DNA from 3 places in the Flavobacterium sp. GSB-24 genome. Region 2 is predicted to be linked to each of the others. Evidence: riboswitches for the same ligand, from Rfam matches in the RefSeq annotation. Region 2 holds a riboswitch; each other region holds the start of a gene.

Region 1 (3,284 bases), 1.8 Mb from region 2:
ATCTTAGGAATTTTCTTGAACCAGTTACATTTGTACGTTCCCCAACGTTTACAAAAACACTTTCGGGTGTAATAATCAATGGTTCTAATCCTGATAATACAAGGTCTCTTCTTTTTTCTGCCATTTTCTTTTTAAGTTACTAAGATTCTAAGATGCTTAGATTCTGAGTTTTTTTTATTCTCTTTTGTTTCCTGCAAGGTTTTAAAAACTTAGTAGGTATTTATGTTTATTAATTTGGGCGTGTCCCTCTGGGCCGGGCTATTTGTTACAAGTCCTCGCTCTTCCTTCGTCAGGCTGTGGGCTTTTCACTACTATCCCTCACGCAAACTCGGTTTCGTAAGACGATTTTTCTTTAAAATTATATTAAAATCAAATTTTGTCTGTCAATTGGTCTATTTACTTTTTCTATATTCAAAATATTTTCCCTTGGCAAATCGTAATTATAAACTAAAGGAACTTCCGAATTTTGATCATTAAAGAAATCGTAAATACAATCAATCCATTCGTCATTCGTTTTTTCAACAGGAATTAAAACTTTTATAATATAGTGTAATCCTGAATCAACTAATATTCGTCTAAATGATTTACGATATTTTTTCCTTAAATAATCGGCAACTGGTAAAAGTGATTCTGCTCCGAACAACAAATAATGATAATGTTCAAATAAATCTTCTTTTAGCAATCCAAAATTTATTTCATTTTTTGTATAAAATTTATTTTCATGTGGGTTATCCGTAGAAAACCATTCACTTATACTTTTCTCAATCTCATTAGATAATTCTTCAGTCTCATTTATTATAAATCTGTGTTTAGCTTTTTTTTCTAGCAATTCTTTTGAAGCTACCTTGAGTCCCTCTTTTTGAATATATTTAAATTCTTGATTACTCAGATTAGTCGCATGAAATGCAACTATGTATTCAAACTTTTCCCTAAACGAAATTCTAAAATCATTTATACATTGAAAACTACACACAAAAAGCTCACATTCAGCACTTTCAATTTCAAATTTTCCTTCATTCATAAATTAATTATTTTCTCGTAGTAATTGAAAGTAGTTATTGCAATCAATACCTACAAGGTTTTAAAAACCTTGCAGGAGCGAAACTTTAGGCAATAACCGGCGCCACTCTTGGCTTATAATCCTTCGCAACCTCAGCCATTAATCTAATATGATCTGGAGTTGTTCCACAGCAACCTCCAATGATATTAATCAAATTGTCCTCTAAATATTCTTTTATAAAAGCTTGCGTTTGTTCTGGCGTTTCATCGTATTGTCCGAATGCGTTTGGCAATCCTGCATTTGGATGTGCCGAAACATTAAAACTTGTATTATGTGCTAATGTTTTCAAATACGGTTTCAACAAATCGGCTCCTAAAGCGCAATTGAATCCTACACTCAATAACGGAATATGCGAAACTGAAATCAAAAACGCTTCAACTGTCTGTCCAGAAAGTGTCCTTCCTGAAGCATCCGTAATTGTTCCTGAAACCATGATTGGAATATCTAGATTACGTTCTTCTTTTACTTCTTCGATTGCAAAAAGTGCTGCTTTAGCATTTAAGGTATCAAAAATCGTTTCTACTAAAAGTAAATCGCATCCCCCATCCATTAAAGCTTCAACTTGTTGTTTGTAAGCAATTCGCAAATCGTCGAACGTTACGGCTCTGTAACCTGGATCGTTTACGTCTGGTGACATACTTGCCGTACGGTTTGTTGGTCCGATTGAACCAGCTACAAAACGTGGTTTCTCTGGATTTTTTGCGGTAAACTCATCGGCTACTTGTCTTGCGATTTTTGCCGATTCGTAGTTTAGCTCGTAAACCAAATCTTCCATATGATAATCGGCCATACCGATTGTCGTTCCTGAAAAGGTATTGGTTTCTACGATATCTGCACCAGCTTCAAAATAAGCGGCGTGCACATCGCGGATCGCCTGTGGTTGTGTTAAGGATAATAAATCGTTGTTTCCTTTTAATGGATGTGGAAAATCTTTGAAACGCTCTCCTCTAAAATCTTCTTCGGAGAAATTATAGCGCTGCAACATTGTTCCCATTGCTCCGTCAAGGATTAGGATATTTTTCTTTATTGCTTCTTGTATCGTAATTGCCATATCTTTTTTTCTTTAGCTTCTAAGATACTGAGGTTCTAAGATGCTAAGTTTTTTTATTATGATTGTGAAGTTTAACCTTCGATATTTTTTTCACACTAATTCCAAAAGTGCAATATTGCATGCTAATTAGCCCCGATGGAAGCAAATATCCTTTTATTCTGGAGTTCAGAATAAAAGATATTTGTGTACAGCGGGAACTATTGACTGCAAAAATGCACCAATGATTCGCTCCTGATACAGAATCTGTTTCAGTAATTATTGTAAGTTGTCAGGAAAAGTTTGAGAAATACGAGTTATGTATTTGTGTTATCTATCTTTAATACTGGAAAATGTCGTATAAAGTAGAATTTAGCACCTTCTTTATGATAAAGGGTTGCTAAGGTTTCATTGGGTCTATCCCTCCGCCTTTCGTGATAACTAACAGTAATTTTAAGAACAGTGCAAAGGTATGAAATAGGCTTTCGATTTGCAAATGTTTTTTTCTAAGGTTCTGAGAGGCTAAGTCGCTAAGGTTCTAAGTTTTTCTTTTAGGATTTTTAATTTAAACAATCGAGCTCCAGAGGAGCGCAATATTTATAGAAAACAATTTACCAACTCAACAAAAGCTCCAGAGAAGCGACATATATTTCGCTCCGCTGGAGCTCTTTTGCAAACGAATAATTCTTTTCTATAAATATTTCATCCCTCTGGGATTAATTAAAAAAGCTCAAACTAAAAGTTTGAGCTTTGTATATAAAAACCTTAGCGCCTTAGTCCCTTAGTCCCGATCCCGAAATTTCGGGACGGGATCAGCACTTTCGATTAAACTATTGCCTTAACAACTGCTTTTGGAGCTTCTTTACGAGTTCCGTCGAAACCGTCTACACCAGAAACTGTTGTATATTTTAATACATACTTTTTACCTGGATTGATGATTCCGTAAGCAGCTTGACACATTAAAGTTGCTTCGTGGAATCCGCAAAGGATTAGTTTTAGTTTTCCTGGGTATGTATTTACGTCTCCAATGGCGAAGATTCCCGGGATATTCGTTTGGTAATCTAGTGCATTGTTTACTTTGATTGCATTTTTTTCGATTTCTAATCCCCAGTCTCCAATTGGACCTAATTTTGGAGTTAATCCGAAAAGTGGAATGAAATAATCACACTCGATTTTACGGTGTGCTCCGTTTTCTTC
Region 2 (3,284 bases):
AGGCAGTTCTTATTACTTGTAGAAAGCCTGGCGTTCCGCCATCTTCTCTAACTTCTATGACCTCGCTATAACAATATTTACCCAGCGGATTGGTCCATTTTACATTTCCTCCGCCCGGATTATCTGGGAATTCAGATTTGTATAATTTTTCATTAAAAACCAAAATACCGCATGTTCCTGGTCCGCCAAGAAATTTATGAGGCGAAAAGAAAACAGCATCTAACTGTTGCTCTGGATCTTTTGGATGCATGTTGATTTTAACATAAGGTGCCGAAGCTGCAAAATCTACAAAGCAAAGTCCGCCGTTTTGATGCATGATTTTAGCCAATTCATGATAAGGCGTAATAATTCCAGTAACGTTCGAGCAAGCTGTGAACGAACCAATTTTTAAACTTCTGCCGGCATATTTTTTAATTTCTTCCGAAAGAATTTTAGGGTCGACCAAATTATTTTCATCTGCGGGAAGAATCACAACTTCGGCATTTGTTTCGTACCAAGAAACCTGATTCGAATGATGTTCCATATGTGTGATGAAAACTACTGGTTTATCTGCTTCATTATTGGTTCGCAGTCCCATAATTCTTTGCAGCTTCGATAAAGCAGCAGTCATTCCGGTTCCTGTTGTGATTAAAACATCAGATTCATTTGCATTAACTGATTTTTTAATAATATCTCTGGCATATTGATACGCGTAAGTAGACGTTTTTCCGGTCTGACTTGAAAGCGAATGCGTATTGGCAATCATCGGGCCCATTTTATTAAGCATAATATCTTCGATCGGATTGTATAATCTTCCGCTGGCAACCCAGTCGGCGTAAAGCAGATTCTGCTTTCCATATACCGATTTATAAATATGATTTATACCTACTGTATTTTCTCTAAATTTAGAGAAGTAACATTCTAATTCAATTGGCTGTGTTTCTGTCTCAATAGCATTCATTTCCTGATCATTTTAAATTAACTAAATTTTTTATTGATGAACTTTAATTTTTTGGTGAGTAAAGCATTTTGACTTGACTCTACGTTTTTAAAACGTTCATATTTTTTTCTCTAAAAGCGATTTAAGTGTAGACTGTAATTCTTCGCCTTGAAGATTTTTGGCTACGATTATTCCGTTCGAATCCACTAAATAATTTCCAGGAATCGCTCTTATTCCGTATAATTTCGCAACGGCGCTGTTCCAAAAAAGTAAATCAGAAACGTGCAGCCAGGTTAAATTATCATCCTGAATTCCTTTGATCCAGTTTTCTTTCTTTTTATCCAAAGAGATTCCAACAATATTGAATCCCTTATCGTGAAATTCTTTATAAGCGGCTACGATATTTGGATTTTCTCTTCGGCATGGGCCGCACCACGAAGCCCAAAAATCGACTAAAGTGTAACCTTTTAAATTTTCATAAAAACGGATTGGTTTTCCCTCAGGATCATTGGCAGTAAAATCTGGAGCTTTTTTCCCCACTGCTAATCCGTCCAAAACAAGGGCAAGATCTCTTAGTTCTTTTACGTAAGTAGTACTTTGCTGGGTTTTATCGAGCAAGGCAATATTTTGTCTTATTTGTTCTGGCGATAATCTGTAAGACCAATTTCTGTACAATACATAAGCCGAGACAATAGAATTAGGATTTTCTGTAATGAATTTACTGATTTCTACATCTTTTGATTTTTTGTAAGTTTCAAATAAATCTTGAGAAGCAGAACCTTCGACTACAGAATTACTGTAATATTTCTTCGGACTTAATTTTACTGTAATCGGGCTTTTTTCAAGAAAAATATACAAAGGACTGCTTTCTGTATTCACACTTAAACCATATAGTTCTGGCGTTTTCACTTTAGTTTTGAAACTAAAATTTCCGTCTTTTACTTTTACCGAATCAATTGTGGTAAACATTTTATTATGAAACTTTTGCAGATAAACATAATTGACAACTGTATCTACAACAGTTCCTTTTAGTTGTAAATTATTTTCCTGTGCCTGAGTTTGCGTAAAGCCAAAAAGTAGCGCAAAGCCTAATAGTATTTTTTTCATTTTATTTTGATTTTTAGTTTAAGATTGGACAAAAGAATTCTAGGCCAAAGTCACAAAGGCTTCTAGAAAATGCTGTTTAATAAAAATATTGGGAGAATTTAATGTCTTCACATTCGGAAAAAAGCAAGACTATTTTCTTCGAAAATTAAATTCAAAAGTTCGTAACCTGAGTATAAGATTGATTCGGTTTTCATTTTAATAAAATAAAAGTTTAAAAATATGATCTTATTCAGATTTGGAGGAAATCTTTCTTATCTGTCCACCACAGTGGAAGGATTTAGCACCTTATTCGGTAACAGGTTGCTAAGACGTCAATGGGCCTATTCCCTCGGTCTTTCTGGATAAGTATCATTCAGAAATTTTCTGTGATACAAATATACATACTAATTCTATCAAATTAGTAGTATTTAATAATATTTTTTAAAATTTTATTTTAAGAGTTGCTCAAAACCCTTTAAAACACTCTGAAAAACAATTATTTAATTCTAAAATAAATTTCAATTAATTTTTATTTTTAGAACAGTAATTCCTAATACAATAGCTTTAAATTCTTTACTCCATAAAAAAACTCATTTCGTTTTGAAATGAGTTTTTAACTTTTCTGACCGAATAAATTATTTATTCTTTCTTTTTTTAGCACTTTCCGTCTGCAGTTTAACACTGTCTTTTTGCACTCCTTTTGAAGGCGTGTAGGTAGACCCATCTTGTGCACTTTCTCCTGGCCCGCTTCCTCTGCCGGCTGTACTTAAAGAATCTGTATTACCATTTGCAGATGTTGGCGTTTGAGTAGTTACAATATTGGTTGATGTAGTTGCAGTATCAGAAACTTGTTCTGTATTTGTTGTATCAAGTGGAACACTGGAAGTTTCTATTTGATCGCTGTAGCCGTCATTCTTTTTACAAGAAAACAGCAATCCAATTACAACTACAAAAAGTATGACTTTTAATTTTAATAAAGCTTTCATAATAAACGTTTTAATATTTACAAAAGCTAAGTAACTACTTATAAAGCAGTTTATTTTACAATATTTCTATTGAATTTTATATAACCGCAATTGGTTTGATTAGCAATAAAAAAGCCTGTAAATTTCGATTTACAGGCTTTTAAAACTAAAAAGTAACCAATTTTACTCCCAAAGTAAACCATCTTGAAGGGAGAGGCACCGCTCCTACTTCATAATAAGTGGCATTAAATATATTTTGAGCATCTAAAAAGATTGTAAATTTTTGAATAGTCTGACTTATTCTAAAATCATTT
Region 3 (3,284 bases), 1.8 Mb from region 2:
TAGATGCAACAGCCAGTGATGAATTGGTGAAACATTATAATACGCTTATCAAAAACGGATTTAATATTGTGGCTGTCAATAAAAAAGCAAACACACTGCCGATAGACTTGTACAAAGAGCTGCGATCAAATCTTAAAAAGTATGACAAAGAGTTTTTGTATGAAACATCTGTCGATACAGGGATTCCGGTTTTGCAGACTTTAAGAGATTTGTATTATTCGGGAGAAAAAATCACCAAGATTCGAGGAGTATTTTCAGATAATTTGAGTTACGTGTTTAATAGATTTTCTTCTGAAGATGTTTCGTTTTCATCCGTTTTAAAAGATGCAAGTCTTTTGGGATTAATGAAATCAACATTCAAGGAAGATTTATCTGGAAACGACACGGCAAGAAAACTTCTAATATTGGCAAGAGAAGTGGGCAAAGATTTCAATTTCTCAGATATTCAAATACATCCTTTTATTACAGAAAATCATCTGGAACAAAATGGAGTGCTGAATAAAGAAGCAGTTGACAAATCATTTAAAATAGCAAAAATAACACAGTCTGATAACCATGTACTTCGTTATGTGGGCGAATTTGATTTTGAGAAAAATAAGCTGGAAGTCAAATTGATTTCAGAACCTGCACATTCTGCAATTGGACAATTAAAGGGCTCGGATACCATTTTTGAAATTTATACACAATCTTACGCACAGGTTCCAATTGTAATCCAAAGTGCATCGCCGTGCAAACAGGCAATTTCGAGAGGAATTATAACCGATATTTTGAAAGTAGCGGAAAGAATTAGAAATAAAGAGGCCGTTTGGTCTTAAAAACTTCGTAGAAAATAAAAAATATAACTAATGTTCTTTGATAAACTGATTCGTTAAGGAAGTTTAGAAAGCTTTAAAACTGCTTATTGATCAATTTTTTATAGTCTTTTTCTGTAAATTATTTTTGTAAGATGTTTTTCGACGTAAAAAAATCACTTTTTAACGTATTTTGTAATTAAATTCTTGAATTTTATTTGTTTAATAAAAATAATAGTTGCATATTTGTTATACCCAAAAACTACTACAATCAAATGAACTTAAAAGTCAACAAAATGTTTTGCGCCATTTCGGTTATAACCGAGGCTGGGTTGTCTATTGCTTAAAAAATTGTAAGAATACAATATATAGTAAAGCCTCCCAAAACATATTGGGAGGCTTTTTAATTTTACACAAAAATGCAGAATTTAAATAAAATACAATATAAATCACAGATGAATAAATCCTTACAGATGAACAAGATGTTTGCTGTCGCGCTTATTTGCGTGAACGTCTGTTGATACTAAAAGAATAAATGAGTTTAAAAAACTTAACCCTTTTGGTATCTGAAATTCCAAAAGGGTTTTTTTATTCCTGAAAGCGATTTAACATAAACATAAAAAAGAAATAAAGATTATAAAACGCAACTAAACTAAAACTTAATATCATGAGCACATTGAACTACTTAGCAAAAACGATTTCTACTTTGAAAAACAAAAGAACGAAAAGAAATAATCCGCCGCCGCCAGCAAACGAATTGGCTCACCCAAGGTTCGGAATTACTGAAACGGATAAAAATACCGAAAAAATAACACCAAATTCTTTGTTGTTTTTGATGTATTCAAAAGAAAATGAAACGCTTTTTATCTAAATTAAAAAGCATCGCAAAATAGGCTTCGGCCTGCTTAATTTTACTGGGCATTTCTGTTCGGTAAATTTTTGCGTATAATAGTTTTTGCTGCAATATGTTTATGAAATTTAGCAAACAGTTTCGATAAAATTTGTTTGTTAAAGAAATTAGTAGTTAATTTGCACTCGTTAAGTTCAAAAAAGTATTGAAATGTTATAAAGAAAGGACGAGGGATTAGACCCGATGAATCCTTAGCAACCCTTCGTTAATTCGAAGAAGGTGCTGCATTCTACCACGCCCAACGTGGAAAGATAACAACAAGAATTTTTCTAGTTTATACTAGTTTTTTCTTTCTAATATTTCCAGATACAAATCAGATAATACAACAGATTTGAAATTGGAAAATATACCAAACCCTATTAGCATACAAAATTTCACCACAGAAAATGGTGCGCTTTATCATACACTGCCTTTAAGTTTTACTATTGCTGGTCAGCCTTTGCATAGTGCGCCTATTGTTTTGGTAAATCATGCCTTGACAGGAAACGCCCAAGTTACTGGCGAGAATGGCTGGTGGAATAACTTAATTGGCGAAGGTAAAACCATTGATACTGCTGTCTATACCATTTTAGCTTTTGATATTCCAGGAAATGGAAGCAATTCTTTCCTAATCGAAAATTATCTAGATTTTACTGCCAGAGACATTGCCCGAATTTTTATTGAAGGACTAAAAGATTTAAATATTGAAAAGCTTTATGCTATAATTGGAGGCTCAGTTGGAGGCGGAATTGCTTGGGAAATCTTAGCTTTAGAACCAAATATCACAGAACATCTTATCCCAATTGCAAGCGATTGGAAATCGACAGACTGGCTTATTGCCAATTGCTTCCTGCAAGAACAAATTCTCAATAATTCTTCAAAGCCAATCGAAGATGCGAGAATACACGCCATGTTGTGTTATCGTTCGCCAGAATCATTCAAAGAAAAATTTCAGCGTACCATCAATCAAGATCTTTTGATTTTTAATATCGAAAGCTGGCTGGCGCATCACGGAAAAAAATTGCAGCAAAGATTTCAGTTAGCTTCTTATAAATTAATGAATCAGCTGCTTAAAACAATTGATATTACTAGAAATAGTGAAAGTTTTGAAAACTTACTGTCACAATCAAATGCATCAATTCATATAGTAGGAATTAATTCGGATTTGTTTTTTACAGCAAAAGAAAACGTAGAAACCTACGAAGAATTGAAGAAATTTAAAGACAATGTTTTCTACAGCGAAATTGATTCGGTTCACGGACATGACGCTTTTTTAATCGAGTACAAACAATTAGATCATTTACTTGCCGACATTTTTAAGGCAGAAACAATAAAAAAATAAAATGAAAGTATTAAAATTTGGAGGTAAATCATTAGCAAACGGAGAAGGACTTAACAAAGTTGTTTCAATCATTTCGGATAAAGTAAATCAAGGTGAAAAAATTACAGTTGTAGTTTCTGCACGCGGAAACGCAACAGATGAATTAGAATTTATTTTAAGCATTGCTGCTAAAAATGGCAGTTATAAAGAATTATTAGAGAATTTTAAAAAATATCAAATATCAGATTATCCGCATGTAGATTTTTCGGAAGAATTTAATGTT

The links. Region 2 has a riboswitch for S-adenosylmethionine ahead of QMG60_RS21095 (TlpA disulfide reductase family protein). Riboswitches for the same ligand answer to the same signal wherever they lie in the genome.
Region 1: another riboswitch for S-adenosylmethionine. It lies ahead of QMG60_RS06915 (homocysteine S-methyltransferase family protein); the one in region 2 lies ahead of QMG60_RS21095 (TlpA disulfide reductase family protein).
Region 3: another riboswitch for S-adenosylmethionine. It lies ahead of QMG60_RS06840 (alpha/beta fold hydrolase); the one in region 2 lies ahead of QMG60_RS21095 (TlpA disulfide reductase family protein).

Annotation. Positions count from the first base shown of each region.
Region 1 covers NZ_AP027043.1:1,533,980-1,537,263, reverse strand. The annotation lists gene metH (methionine synthase) at 1-124, opposite strand, end outside; gene QMG60_RS06920 (hypothetical protein) at 359-1,021, opposite strand; gene QMG60_RS06915 (homocysteine S-methyltransferase family protein) at 1,107-2,111, opposite strand; SAM riboswitch class I at 2,415-2,531, opposite strand; gene QMG60_RS06910 (NAD(P)/FAD-dependent oxidoreductase) at 2,913-3,284, opposite strand, start outside.
Region 2 covers NZ_AP027043.1:5,000,860-5,004,143, forward strand. The annotation lists gene QMG60_RS21090 (aminotransferase class V-fold PLP-dependent enzyme) at 1-940, opposite strand, end outside; gene QMG60_RS21095 (TlpA disulfide reductase family protein) at 1,037-2,026, opposite strand; SAM riboswitch class I at 2,275-2,374, opposite strand; gene QMG60_RS21100 (hypothetical protein) at 2,641-2,991, opposite strand; gene QMG60_RS21105 (TonB-dependent receptor) at 3,137-3,284, opposite strand, start outside.
Region 3 covers NZ_AP027043.1:1,515,774-1,519,057, forward strand. The annotation lists gene QMG60_RS06830 (aspartate kinase) at 1-815, shown strand, start outside; gene QMG60_RS06835 (hypothetical protein) at 1,459-1,662, shown strand; SAM riboswitch class I at 1,852-1,959, shown strand; gene QMG60_RS06840 (alpha/beta fold hydrolase) at 2,039-3,022, shown strand; gene thrA (bifunctional aspartate kinase/homoserine dehydrogenase I) at 3,024-3,284, shown strand, end outside.